2 regions of the Shewanella sp. 10N.286.51.B8 genome follow, and region 1 is predicted to be linked to the other one. Evidence: predicted binding sites of a transcription regulator. Region 1 holds the regulator's gene; the other holds the start of a gene.
The links. The regulator LexA, encoded in region 1, represses DNA repair genes until DNA is damaged. The targets are predictions, from matches to a motif close to TACTGTATNNNNATACAGTA.
Positions count from the first base shown of each region.

Region 2: a site for LexA is predicted at 4,930-4,949, ahead of recA (recombinase RecA). Genes of this name have one in related genera too.

Region 1 is NZ_JBFRKG010000035.1:13,147-20,717, forward strand. Features, by position in the region: gene plsB (glycerol-3-phosphate 1-O-acyltransferase PlsB) at 1-835, opposite strand, end outside; gene lexA (transcriptional repressor LexA) at 1,215-1,832, shown strand; gene AB4160_RS13675 (cell division inhibitor SulA) at 1,829-2,335, shown strand; gene coxB (cytochrome c oxidase subunit II) at 2,766-4,382, shown strand; gene ctaD (cytochrome c oxidase subunit I) at 4,392-5,996, shown strand; gene AB4160_RS13690 (cytochrome c oxidase assembly protein) at 5,998-6,561, shown strand; gene AB4160_RS13695 (cytochrome c oxidase subunit 3) at 6,558-7,433, shown strand; gene AB4160_RS13700 (DUF2909 family protein) at 7,444-7,571, opposite strand, start outside.
Region 2 is NZ_JBFRKG010000007.1:248,386-255,956, reverse strand. Features, by position in the region: gene csrA (carbon storage regulator CsrA) at 126-329, opposite strand; gene alaS (alanine--tRNA ligase) at 745-3,369, opposite strand; gene recA (recombinase RecA) at 3,781-4,845, opposite strand; gene mutS (DNA mismatch repair protein MutS) at 5,268-7,571, shown strand, end outside.

The DNA of each region.
Region 1 (7,571 bases):
TCCACAACCAAGTAAGAAAGCGCTCAGCAATACGCACTAAGCTGTCTGAGTAATCCGCTGCAATTTCATCTAAATACTGAATAGCTTTTTCGCGGGCTTTGTCTTCAGGAATTTTTTTATTAAGCGCTTCTTCTTTTATCGCTTGAGCAATGGCATCAGACTTTAATAATGAGTTGAACATTGCCTGACGATTTGGCAGTTGTGGGCCTGTCATCACTTTACGTTGGCGTCTAAAGTGCACTCGCGCCACACGGATAAGTTTATGCGCAATACTGACATCAGTGCCGTGTTCATCAGCCATATAACGTAGCGACATAGCATTTGAGAATTGAATAAAGCTATGGCGACCTAAGAACAAAATCATCAACCATTTACGTAACCAGGTCGGGTTTTCACGCTCAAATACGGCTGCGGTCATGGTGTCATCTTCTTTACCAGGGATACGTCCCCAATACAGACTCACTGGCACCAATTGAATATCAAGTTGATCATTTTTTTTATGTAAGGCTAATAAGCTGGTGAAGTTATCAACAAATTTTTCGCCACTTAAACGCTTGCCAAATAGAGGCTTACGACCTTCAATACACACAATTCTAGGGGTATTTAAGCCATCAACGTCTAGTCGCTCATAAGGGCTCGGTAAGCCATATTTGGCGGTCACTTCATTTAATGCCGCAATATCACTGAGTGATTCTGTCTTCATCACATAGACCACTGGTTTATCTGGGTCTAAGTTCAGATCGGCAAAGGGATCTTCAGGCACAACAACCGTGTGCACCATCAGTTTTTGAATCCAACGTAATGATTTTGCTATGATTGAGTCAGGTTTTAACATGAGTGTTCGCATATTCAACATCAATTAATTGGCCATAGAATACCAGATAATGGTTCAGTTTCACTAACAAGGGTCTATACAGAGAATATTTGTTCAGTAAAAAATAGCCATATCCGAATAACAACCAACCTATTTTCAATCAACACTACTGTATAAATATACTGTTTAAACAAACGATGTGAGAAATAGCCAATTTCATCGGTTTAAAAAGCTGACTTACCTTCATTAACTAAATAATTAAATTACATATACTTAACCGTGCCCCCATATATAGCCAACAAGAATTAGATGATAATAGTTAAATTAATTTGGTTAATACTTGCGCGACCACCGATACTGTATATAATGACAGTCACTGTATAAAAAAACAGGAATCAATATGAGACCTTTAACGCCACGCCAAGCTGAAATATTAGAGCTAATTAAATGTAATATCGCCGAAACAGGTATGCCGCCAACTCGTGCAGAAATTGCAACTCGATTAGGCTTCAAAAGCGCCAATGCCGCTGAAGAACACTTAAAAGCACTGGCAAAAAAAGGCTGTATTGAAATTATTCCTGGTACCTCTCGCGGGATCCGCATGGTGCAGGTGGAGGAGGAAGTTGAAGCAGGCTTACCACTTATCGGCCAAGTTGCTGCAGGTGAACCTATCCTTGCTCAAGAGCATGTTGAACAGTATTTCCAAGTTGACCCAGAAATGTTTAAGCCCAATGCTAATTTCTTACTACGCGTTCGAGGCGACAGTATGAAAGACATTGGTATTTTAGAGGGCGACTTATTAGCAGTGCATAAAATGCAAACTGCCACCAATGGTCAAGTTGTAGTGGCACGTCTTGAAGACGATGTAACCGTGAAAAGATTTGAAAAGAAAGGCAATATTATTTATTTACATGCTGAAAATGCAGAATATGAGCCGATTAAAGTTGATTTAAGTTGCCAAAACCTAACGATTGAAGGGCTTGCTGTTGGCGTTATTCGTAATGGAGGTTGGTTATGAACACATTAATAGGCAATGCACCGCGTCACCCTGGATTATGGGTAGATATGGCATCTGATCCCTTACCCACTAAACAAGGGATTGAAACCAAGCGCACCCAAAACCAAGGCTTAACTGAATTGACTCAATTATGCAGTCAGTTAGCCATTTTAAGTCAGCAAGGCCTTTGGATTGTACTGATTAATCCGCCGCATATCGGTTATAAGCAAATTCTTGCTAATGCCAATGTTCGTATGGACAGAGTATTGTTAGTTCACACCAAAGATGAAGTCGAAACCCTGTGGGCGATGGAAAAAGCGCTCACTAACGGTACTTCAAGTGCAGTAATTACTTGGACACCACCATTAGATGCCCGCGACAATCGCCGCATTCAATTGGTTGCCAAAAATGCCTTAGCCCAAGGGCTTATCATTGAAGATGTAAATACTCACTTACCTGAAGGCGACCCATTAACGCAAACTTTAGCAGTACAGACTCGGGTAAACCTTACCTCGTTTCACTAGTAAAATATGACTAAAAAAGCCCTTCACTACGCTGAGGGGCTTTTTTTTGCACTTTTTTCAGCAAATTAGATGATAAAGTGATCTTGATCAATATTTAATCTCCAAGTAATGTAGTTAACAAGGTAGTAACAATTTATCGTACTGCCGAGAATAAATGTCAAAAAGATACAAACGCTATTAAAAGATTGAGCTGGTACCGTGCGGTATAGAAAGCCTTGAATGTAAAGCGTCAAATATAATTGATAAGTTCAGTATTAGGTACAAGTGTGGCACCGTAACGTAATAACATAATTGAGTTTTCAAGCTCAAAGCCACCGTGTACTTTGAAATGATCAAACTTTTTCGGGTATGAAAAGTTTGCATAGAGCAGAGTATTACTGTGTGGCTTTTCTTTGTAATTGCAATTCGCAATTAGCAGAGGAGTAGTCTTGTGAAGCGATTGTTGTACGGATTAATGGTGGCGTTGCTTGCAACCCCACTCACAGCGGCAGAGATGCCCTTAAACATGACTCAAGGTGTAACAGAGATCAGTGGCCAGGTTTACGACCTGCATATGATTATTTTGTATATCTGTTGCGCCATTGGTGTCGTGGTCTTTGGGATCATGATTTATTCCATGATCTATCACAGAAAATCTAAGGGTGCAGTTGCAGCCGACTTTCATGACAGTACCAAGGTTGAAATAGCTTGGACAGTATTGCCATTTCTAATCCTAATTGGCATGGCAATCCCAGCAACAAAAACGCTGATTGCTATGGAAGATCCCAGCGATGCTGAACTGACAGTCAAAGTGACGGGCTCTCAATGGAAATGGCATTACAGCTATTTCAATGAAGATGTCGAGTTTTTCAGTTTATTATCTACCCCAGCAGACCAAATTACTGGCACCGCAGATAAAACCGACACCTATCTTTTAGAGGTCGATAAGCCGCTGGTTTTACCAATAAATCGTAAAGTACGTTTTTTAATGACCTCGGATGACGTTATCCACTCTTGGTGGGTACCAGCATTTGCCGTTAAAAAAGATGCAAATCCTGGTTTCATCAATGAAGCTTGGACTAAAATCGATAAAATAGGTACTTATCGAGGCCAATGTGCCGAACTATGCGGTAAAGATCATGGCTTTATGCCTATTGTTGTTGAAGCCGTTTCTGAAGCAGACTTTGACCAATGGCTAATCGACCAAAAGCAATTTGCTGTCGATGCTAAAGCCGCTGCACAAGCCTCACTGAGCCAAACCCTTAGCTATGACGAGTTAATGGCCCAAGGCGAACAAATCTACATGGGTCGCTGCGCGGCTTGCCACCAACCTAATGGTGCTGGTTTACCTGGCGTCTTCCCTTCCCTAATTGGCAGTCCAATGATTAAAGGCCCAGTGTCTGGCCATATCGATATTGTCGTTAATGGTAAGCCTGGCACTGCGATGCAAGCGTTTGCCAAGCAGCTAACGGCAACTGAAATTGCTGCAGTAGTCACTTATGAGCGTAATGCTTGGGGTAATGACTCTGGCGATACCGTGCAAGCGGCTGATGTGAGTGGCAATGGGACAAATTCTAGCGCTACACCAACCACTGCAGACGCTCCTAGTGCAGGCACTTCTACCGCAGACACGTCAACGCCTGTGACTTTACCAGCAAGCTTACCTACAGCTGAACAACTTGAAGACACTGCAACACAAGCTGTGACTGAAGCGGCAACACAAGCAGCAGAAGTTAAAGCTGTGGTATTGGATGACTTGACGATGGATGAGTTAATGACCATGGGCGAGCAAGTCTATATGACTAGCTGCGCTGCATGTCACCAAGCTGCTGGTACTGGCTTACCTGGCGCGTTCCCTTCATTAGTAGGCAGCCCACTCATCGTCGGTCCAGTGACGGATCATCTTAATATTGTCATCAATGGTAAACCTGGCACGGCAATGCAAGCATTTAACTCGCTACTTACGCCACAACAGCTTGCTGCAGTGGTGACTTATGAGCGAAATGCCTGGGGTAATAACTCTGGCGATGCAGTTCAGGCTGCTGATGTTGTTGGTCACGGAAAGTAAGGGATTAAAATGAGCACAATTACACAAGATTCACCAGCCGCTCACGACGATCACCATGATGACCATCATCATGGGGCGCCAAAAGGCATTATGCGCTGGGTTTTAACCACTAACCATAAAGATATTGGTTCAATGTATCTGTGGTTTAGTTTCATTATGTTTTTAACCGGCGGCGCAATGGCCATGGTCATTCGTGCTGAGTTATTCCAACCCGGTTTACAGTTAGTTGAACCTAACTTTTTTAACCAAATGACCACAGTCCATGGCTTGATTATGGTATTTGGCGCAGTCATGCCAGCCTTTACCGGCTTAGCTAACTGGCTCATTCCAATGATGATTGGTGCGCCAGATATGGCACTACCGCGGATGAATAACTGGAGCTTTTGGATTTTACCTTTCGCGTTTGCGATTCTACTTAGCTCGCTATTTATGGAAGGTGGAGGCCCCAACTTTGGCTGGACTTTCTATGCACCACTGTCAACAACCTATAGCCCTGATAGCACAGCATTATTTGTGTTCTCAGTTCACATTATGGGCATAAGCTCGATCATGGGTGCTATTAACGTGGTGGTGACCATTGTTAATATGCGTGCTCCGGGTATGACTTGGATGAAGCTGCCATTGTTCGTCTGGACTTGGCTGATTACCGCCTTCTTGCTAATAGCAGTGATGCCGGTATTGGCAGGTGTAGTAACCATGGTACTGACTGATAAATACTTTGCCACCAGCTTCTTTGATGCTGCTGGCGGCGGCGACCCTGTGATGTTCCAGCATATTTTCTGGTTCTTTGGCCACCCCGAAGTCTACATCATGATTTTACCTTCATTCGGGATTATCTCGGCCATTATTCCCACCTTTAGCCGTAAAAAGCTTTTCGGTTATGCCTCCATGGTATACGCCACCTCAAGTATTGCGATTTTGTCCTTCCTAGTTTGGGCGCATCACATGTTCACCACCGGGATGCCAGTATTTGCAGAGCTATTCTTCATGTACTGCACCATGTTAATCGCAGTGCCTACTGGGGTGAAAGTGTTTAACTGGGTTGCAACTATGTGGCGCGGCTCAATCACCTTCGAAACCCCGATGCTGTTCGCCATTGCATTCATCATCTTATTCACCATCGGTGGCTTCTCTGGCTTGATGCTAGCGATCACCCCAGCGGATTTCCAATACCATGATACTTACTTTGTGGTAGCGCATTTTCATTATGTACTGGTGACTGGCGCAGTATTTTCCATTATGGCTGCAGCATATTACTGGCTACCGAAATGGACAGGATACATGTATAGCGAAACATTAGGTCGTTGGCATTTCTGGTGCAGTGTTATTTCAGTGAATGTACTGTTTTTCCCAATGCACTTTTTAGGCTTAGCAGGCATGCCACGTCGTATTCCAGACTATGCAATTCAGTTTGCTGACGTAAACCAAATTGTCTCTATTGGTGGTTTTGCCTTTGGTTTATCACAACTGATTTTCCTCGCTGTGGTACTGAAATGTATCAAGGGCGGCGAAAAAGCTGCGGATAAGCCATGGGAAGGTGCTGAAGGGTTAGAGTGGACTATTGCCAGTCCTGCGCCTTATCACTCATTTACCACCCCACCAGAGGTTAAATGATATGAGCCAGCCAACAAAATCAAACCGTAATTTACTTATTGGCCTAGTACTGGGTTCAATAGGTATGTTCGGCTTTGGTTTTGCGCTAGTGCCTTTGTATGACGTGCTTTGCGATGCCTTGGGGATTAATGGAAAAACCCAAAGTACTGCCAGCAGTTATGAGGCTGTGGTGATTGATAAAGACCGTACTGTAACCATTGAGTTTATTGCCCAAGTACAAAGCAATATGCCGTGGGAGTTTGTGCCAAAAGTGAACCGCATGCAGGTTCACCCCGGCGAACTCACACGTACTGCGTTTTTAGCGAAAAACTTATCTTCAAATAACCTCGTAGGCCAAGCAATACCCTCGGTATCGCCAGGCCAAGGCGCGGCTTATTTTAATAAGACCGAGTGCTTTTGCTTCAATCAGCAACCCCTAGCAGCAATGGCCGATGCTGAATTACCGTTAATTTTTTACGTGGATGCGGATTTACCTGAATCCATTAACACTTTGACTCTCTCTTATACCCTCTATGATATTACAGACAAGCAGACTGCAGCCATAGAGCAAGGAGCAGCAAGATGACAACAAAACATGAAAACTACTACGTGCCAGCGCAAAGTATCTGGCCAATTACCGGCGCTATCGGATTATTTCTGATTGCATTTGGCGCAGGTACCTACATCCAACAACTTTCAACTGAACAATCTTCTGGCGGCTACACCCTAATCGCGGGTATTGCTGTAATTATATTTATGCTGTTTGGCTGGTTTAAAAATATCATTGATGAGTCAATGTCAGGTTTATATTCAGCGCAAATGGATCGCTCTTTTAGACAAGGCATGAGCTGGTTTATTTTCTCAGAAATCATGTTTTTCGGGGCATTTTTTGGGGCATTGTTTTACGCTCGAATGGTAGCAATACCTTGGCTCGGCGGTGCATCAAATAATGCCATGACCCATGAGGTATTGTGGCCAACATTTGAAGCCATTTGGCCGCTAGTGAAAACCCCAGATGGTACCACCACTGAAGCCATGGGTTGGGGCGGATTGCCGCTGTATAACACCCTCATTCTACTGACCTCTTCAGTCACCTTGCACTTTGCCCATGTGTCGTTAGAAAAATCAAAACGTGGCGCACTGAAGGTTTGGTTAGGACTGACTATTTTGCTGGGTATCGGCTTCTTGTTTTTACAAGTTGAAGAGTATGTCCATGCCTACCAAGAAATGGGGCTCACACTCACCTCAGGGATTTATGGTAACACCTTCTTTTTGCTAACTGGCTTTCACGGTATGCACGTCACCTTAGGCACAGTATTTCTAATAATCCTGTTCTTTAGAGTATTGAAAGGTCACTTCACCCCAGATAATCATTTCGCCTTTCAATCCGGAAGTTGGTATTGGCATTTTGTTGATGTGGTGTGGTTATGCTTATTTATTTTCGTGTACGTCTTATAAGGCTGCAAAGCTAATAAGGTCTAGGATTTGGGCTTATCCAGCCAAATCCTAAGGCCAGTAACAATAACAACATCACTAACGCAGAAAAGATCACTCGACGACCTAAATATTGGCTCATAGATTGTTTATTTTCCGCTT
Region 2 (7,571 bases), on a different contig from region 1:
ACAATTATCATCAATTCATTTAAAAAAATTTGTATTTTTTTTAGCAAACAATCTTAAATAGTCTAAAAACAATAAAGCCAGCTTTCGCTGGCTTTATTGGTAAATCGCAAACAATGTCTGATATATCAGAAATTGCCACCATCTTCAGGTGTAACGTTGCCAGATTTTTCAGACTGGATACGTTGATAAATTTCTTCGCGATGAACTGATACTTCTTTAGGTGCATTCACACCGATACGTACTTGGTTACCTTTTACACCTAGTACAGTAACAGTCACTTCATCACCTATCATTAATGTTTCGCCAACACGGCGAGTCAAAATCAGCATTCGATTGCTCCTTTAGTCCAATCAGCATACACCAGCTTCTATCCGTAATATGCGCGTTTAATAATGTTAGCTTAATACAAATCATTAGTGACGACACTAAATCAATAAAACTTTTAAGCTTTTTACCCCAAAAAAAAGAAAAAACGTATTCCTGCGGCCTGATTATTTCAAGTTGATAACATTTAAAGGCTATTCTTTAAACAAAAGCAAAACAGGTAATTTAATAAATTGCTGCTTATGCGTACAAAAAAAGCATAAAAGTTGCTTCAATTTAGAATTATAGTAGCTTGAGTCAAAAAAGCGTAAAAAATGATACCTAAGAATGCTTTATAAGCTTGCCGAACCACTATCTCAAAGCTCAACCTAATACTCAAGCCATAAAATGCCGTAAACACCTTATGGCTTAAGTTGTCAGTTAGCCTAAACGTTCGCTGAGCCATGGTTGAACTAAGGCTAATGCTGCATCTAAGTTCTCTGGTTGTGTTCCGCCAGCTTGGGCCATATCAGGGCGCCCACCACCTTTACCGCCAACCTGCTGTGCTACCATAGCCACAAGTTCACCAGCTTTAACCTTACCGACAAGATCTTTGCTCACACCAGCAATCAAGTTAACCTTTGCATCGCCAGCAATACCGAGCACGATAATTGATGACGGTAACTTTTGCTTCAGCTCATCTTGCAAGCCTCGTAAAGATTTAGGGTCCACACCTTCAAGCTTTTTAACTAATACCTTGATGCCGTTCATCTCAACAGCTTCACCAGCAATATCGGCACTGGCTGCTGCAGCTAACTTATCTTTTAGCTGCGACATTTCTTTCTCAAGGGATTTTACTTTATCAAGCTGTGCTTTTAATTTCGCTACAACAGAGGCTGAATCTGACTTAAGCAAACTTGCCGCTTGTTCAAGTTGAGATTGCTGCTCAGCAACATAAGCCATTGCTGCGGCACCCGTTACCGCTTCAATACGGCGAATACCTGCTGCAATACCACCTTCTGAAGTGATTTTGAATAAACCAATATCACCAGTACGGCCAACATGAGTACCACCACAAAGCTCGATAGAGAAGTCACCCATGGTAACCACACGCACTTCGCTGTCATACTTTTCGCCAAACAACGCCATTGCGCCCTGCTCTTTGGCTTCATCAATCCCCATAACCGCAGTTTTTAATTCATGGTTACGACGAATTTGAGTATTAACCATTTCTTCAACTTGCTTAAGTTCTGCTGCGGTGACCGCTTCAAAGTGAGCAAAGTCAAAACGTAAACGCTCAGGGTTAACTAATGACCCTTTTTGATTTACATGGCTACCCAGTACATTACGTAGTGCTGCATGTAATAAATGGGTCACTGAATGGTTAAGCTGAGTACGATGACGAAGTTTTTTATCGACTTCAGCGCTAACGCTATCACCAACATTTAAAACACCAGCAACTAACTTGCCTTGATGACCGAAAGCTTGACCAAAAATTTGAGTATCGGTCACAGCAAAATTAGCATCATTAACTGTTAAATGGCCTTTGTCGCCAACTTGACCGCCAGACTCAGCGTAAAACGGCGTATTATCTAATACAATGACCGCTTCTTGATCTGCCGTTAATGAATCAACTGCATTACCTTCTACATATATAGCTGTAATTTTACCTTGACCATTTAGCTCGCTATAACCGCAAAACTCGGTTTCACCTTCAATTTTAAGGCCTGCATTGTAATCAGTGCCAAAATTGCCAGCCGCTTGAGCTCGGCTGCGCTGCTCAGCCATTGCCGCTTCAAATCCTGCTTCATCAACGGTGATATCACGCTCACGACATACATCCGCGGTTAAGTCGACAGGGAAGCCATAGGTGTCATAAAGTTTAAATGCTGTTTCACCATCTAAAATATTAGCTTCAAGTGCATTAAGGGCTGCATCTAAAATACCTAGGCCACGCTCTAGCGTTCTAGCAAACTGCTCTTCTTCGGCTTTTAAAGACTTTTCAACAATTGCTTTAGCATCAACAAGGCCTTTAGCTGCATCGCCCATCACTTCAATTAATGTTGGCACTAATTTGTAGAAGAAGGTATCTGTCGCGCCAAGCTTGTTACCATGACGCACTGCGCGGCGAATAATACGGCGTAGTACATAGCCGCGGCCTTCATTTGACGGCATTACACCGTCAGCAATTAAAAATGCACAAGAGCGAATATGATCGGCAATAACCCGTAAAGATTTATTTTCTAAATCTTGGACACCAATGATTTCAGCCGTTTTAGCAATAAGCTGTTTGAAAATATCGATTTCATAGTTTGAATGTACGCCTTGCATAATCGCAGCAATACGCTCAATACCCATACCAGTATCAACAGAAGGTTTTGGTAATGGCTTCATTTCGCCGTCAGCTTGACGGTTGTATTGCATGAATACGATATTCCAGATTTCAATGAAACGATCGCCATCTTCTTCTGGAGTACCAGGGCGACCGCCCCAGATATGCTCGCCATGATCATAAAATATTTCAGAACATGGGCCACAAGGACCTGTGTCACCCATTTGCCAGAAGTTATCAGACGCATAAGGTGCACCTTTATTATCACCAATGCGGATAATATTTTCAGGGGCGACACCAATTTTGTTAGTCCAGATATCAAACGCTTCATCATCAGTTTCATAGATGGTGACGCATAAACGCTCGGTTGGAAGCTTTAATGTTTCAGTTAAAAAGCGCCATGCATAGCTAATGGCTTCTTCTTTGAAGTAATCACCAAAACTGAAGTTACCTAACATTTCAAAGAAGGTATGGTGACGAGCGGTGTAACCTACATTATCAAGGTCGTTATGTTTACCACCAGCACGTACACAGCGTTGCGATGTTGTCGCTCGGGTATAGCTACGCTTTTCTTGACCTAAAAAACAGTCTTTAAACTGATTCATACCGGCATTGGTGAATAGTAAAGTTGGGTCATTGTGAGGTACTAAAGAGCTACTATCGACAACTTGATGTTCGTTGTGACGAAAAAACTCTAGGAAAGCACTTCTTAGTTCTGCGGTAGTTTGAAACATGAAATCGCCCTAAAATGGATAAATCGTATTTATCAGGAAGCTGTTAGTCAGCGCTAAATTGCCAACATTATATACTTAAACAAACTATAGGTGCGACATTCTAGGGCAATAGATTGGCTATTTTAGGCTGGAATTTAACGATTTTGATCATCGAATATTTGATTGATTGTGCAATATAGCCATATTTATGGGTAATCAAAAAATTACCGCAACTAAAACAGCTAACAAAACGGCTAACAAGAGTGGCTATAAAGCTAATTGATAGGCGCTGTTAAGCTTCATTAGCGTAACAGCAAAATATAGCCTCTGACAGATATGAGTTACATACTGAGCAAAATTGGATAAAAAAAAGCGGCGAGCATATAGCTCACCGCGATTTAATAATTCTAACTACTAATACCTAGCAAAGGCTTAAAACACTTCACCGGTTTCTAAATCGATGTTTTCATCGGGTTTAGCAGGGGCGGCATCTTTTTCTTTATCTTTACTAAGCAATAATTCACGTAATGCAGTTTCGATCTCTTCAGCCGCAGCAGGGTTTTCAATTAGGTACTTACCGGCATTTGCACGGCCTTGACCAATCTTGCCGCCTTTGTAGCTATACCAAGCACCAGCTTTTTCAACAAGCTTATGCGCCACACCTAAATCAACTAGCTCACCAGTACGGTTAATACCCTTACCGTACAAGATTTGGAATTCAGCTTGCCTAAATGGCGCTGCAATTTTGTTTTTAACCACTTTAACTCGGGTTTCGTTACCAACCACCTGATCGCCATCTTTGATTGCACCTGTACGGCGAATATCCAAACGCACTGAGGCGTAAAACTTAAGTGCATTACCACCTGTTGTAGTTTCTGGGTTACCGAACATCACACCAATTTTCATACGAATTTGGTTAATGAAAATCAATAGCGTGTTTGATTGCTTAAGGTTACCAGCAAGTTTACGCATTGCTTGGCTCATCATACGAGCAGCAAGGCCCATGTGTGAGTCACCAATTTCACCTTCAATTTCAGCTTTTGGTGTTAATGCCGCCACTGAATCGACAATGATCACATCAACGGCGCCAGAGCGAGTTAAGGCATCACAAATCTCTAGTGCTTGTTCACCCGTATCTGGTTGCGAACAAAGTAGGTTATCAATATCAACACCAAGGTTTTTAGCATAGATAGGATCAAGAGCATGCTCAGCATCGATAAACGCACAGGTTTTACCTTGACGCTGTGCTGCTGCAATCACTTCTAAGGTTAAGGTTGTTTTACCTGATGACTCAGGACCGTAGATTTCTACGATTCGCCCCATAGGTAAACCACCAGCACCCAAGGCAACATCCAATGAAAGTGAGCCAGTAGAAATGGTTTCAACATCCATTGTGCGGTCTGCGCCCAACTTCATGATTGAACCTTTACCAAATTGCTTCTCAATTTGACCTAACACGGCATTCAGTGCTTTCTCTTTATTTGGATCTGCTTTCATTGTGATTATCCCTCTAAGCGAACTCATCTCATTGGCGAGATTGATAACGAATAAATTTGTCTGTTTCTTAATATGAGCTCAGTATACTGTATAATCATACAGTATCAATAGTTACTCAAAAAAAAATTGCAAAACCACTAATAAACAAGGTTTTTCAATATCAATATCAATACCTTATAAGTAAAAATATAATTAAAACTTCTACACCACTGTATATAAAGACTACTGTATACAGTGGTTTCAATATGTTAACCATCTGACAAATAAGCCAATAGTTATACTCTTTCAACTCGATAATAGCAGTTCAGAACCGCGCTAAATGAGTAACTCTATTGGGATTCAAATCAATTATTGCTAAGATGAGCGCCGATTAGTATTGGTCTTTTTTCCGATCCCCAAGCCATATTTAGAGCAACAAATTAATGACAGCAATTGAAAATCCAAATTTAGAAAAGCACACTCCGATGATGCGCCAATATTTGACGCTTAAAGCGCAGCATCCCGATATGTTGTTGTTTTATCGTATGGGAGATTTTTATGAATTATTTTATGAAGATGCCAAACTTGCTTCTGAATTTTTAGGAATTTCGTTGACCGCTAGAGGCAAAAGTGGTGGTAATGCCATCCCTATGGCAGGTATTCCCTACCACTCTGTTGAAGGCTATTTGGCTAAATTAGTCCAAATTGGTCAATCAGCAGCTATTTGTGAACAAATTGGCGATCCTGCTACAAGTAAAGGTCCGGTTGAGCGCAAAGTTGTCCGTATAGTAACGCCTGGCACCTTAACTGATGAAGCCTTACTGCAAGAGCGTCAAGACAATCTGTTAGCTGCGGTTTATCAAGGTAAAAATGGTTTCGGCTACTCAACTTTAGATGTGTCATCAGGGCGTTTCGTGGTAGTCGAATTAGAAAACGCTGAGACATTAGAAGCTGAATTACAACGCACCAGCCCTGCAGAGCTACTTTACAGCGAAGACTTAGTCGATGTGCATTTAATTGAAAACATTAAAGGTATTCGTCGCCGCCCAGAATGGGAATTTGATTACGATACCAGCATACAGCTATTGCTGGAGCAATTTGGCACGAAAGATTTACATGGCTTTGGCATTACAGATGCTCGCTTATCACTGCAAGCTGCTGGCTGCTTAATGCAATATGTCAAAGACACCCAAAAGACAGCTTTGCCGCACATCAATAGCATTACCCTTTTTAATCAAGCTGATACTATCATTTTAGATGCTGCGACCAGACGCAACCTTGAATTAACTTTGAACCTGTCGGGCCAGCGTGACAATACACTTGCTTGGGTGCTAGATAAGACGGCAACACCTATGGGCAGTCGAATGCTGCAACGCTGGATCCACCAACCATTAAGAAACCAGCAGCATATTCATCAGCGCCAACAAGCGGTTGCCGAGCTAATTGATAGCGGTTTGTATGCCGACTTACACCAACAACTGAAAGCTTTAGGTGATATCGAGCGCATTATGGCAAGGCTTGCCATAAGAAGTGCACGACCACGTGATTTTGCCCGTTTACGCCAAGCATTAGAATTGCTGCCTGAAATCCAGCAAACCTTAAGCCATTGTCAGCAAGATGAACTGAAGACTCTGGCGCGAAAACTGGGAGAGTTCCCTGAGCAGCAACAGCTTTTAGCCTCAGCGATTGTTGATAATCCACCCATGCTTATTCGTGATGGTGGAGTCATTAAAACTGGCTATAACGCCGAGCTTGATGAGTGGCGCGGTTTAAGTGAAGGCGCTAATGACTATTTAGTGCAAATGGAGCTGCGAGAAAAAGAGCAAACAGGCATTAATTCCCTTAAAGTCGGCTATAACCGTGTGCACGGTTATTATATTGAAGTCAGCCGCCTACAATCTGATCAAGTGCCGTTAAGCTATCAACGCCGTCAAACCTTAAAAAATACTGAACGTTATATCACCCCAGAACTTAAAGAGTACGAAGAAAAAGTACTTTCAAGTCAGGGCAAGGCGTTGGCCATTGAGAAAAAACTATGGGAAGAACTGTTTGATTTATTACTACCGAAACTACATGAGTTACAGCTATTTGCTCAGTCCGCAGCAGAGTTGGATGTATTAAGTAATTTCGCCGAACGAGCTGAAACCCTTGGCTATAATTGCCCGCAAATCACTCACGAGATTGGTATACATATTGAAGCTGGTCGCCATCCGGTAGTTGAGCTAGTCAGCCAAAGTCCATTCATTGCCAACCCGGTGCAATTAGCACCTTCAAGAAGAATGCTAGTGGTTACTGGCCCTAATATGGGCGGTAAATCGACTTACATGCGCCAAGTGGCATTAATCACCTTAATGGCACATATCGGCAGCTTTGTTCCGGCACAAAAAGCAGTGATAGGTCCAATAGATAGAATATTTACCCGTATTGGTGCTTCCGATGATTTAGCATCAGGGCGCTCAACCTTCATGGTAGAAATGACTGAAACCGCCAATATTTTACATAACGCAACGGCCAAAAGTTTAGTGTTAATGGATGAAATTGGCCGCGGCACCTCAACCTATGATGGTTTATCTTTAGCCTGGTCAGCGGCAGAATACTTAGCCGAAAAAGTGGCGGCATTAACGCTATTTGCCACCCATTACTTTGAACTGACTCAATTGCCGGAACAGATCCCATCAGCAGCGAATGTGCACTTAGATGCTATCGAACATGGTGACACTATTGCCTTTATGCATGCAGTGCAAGAT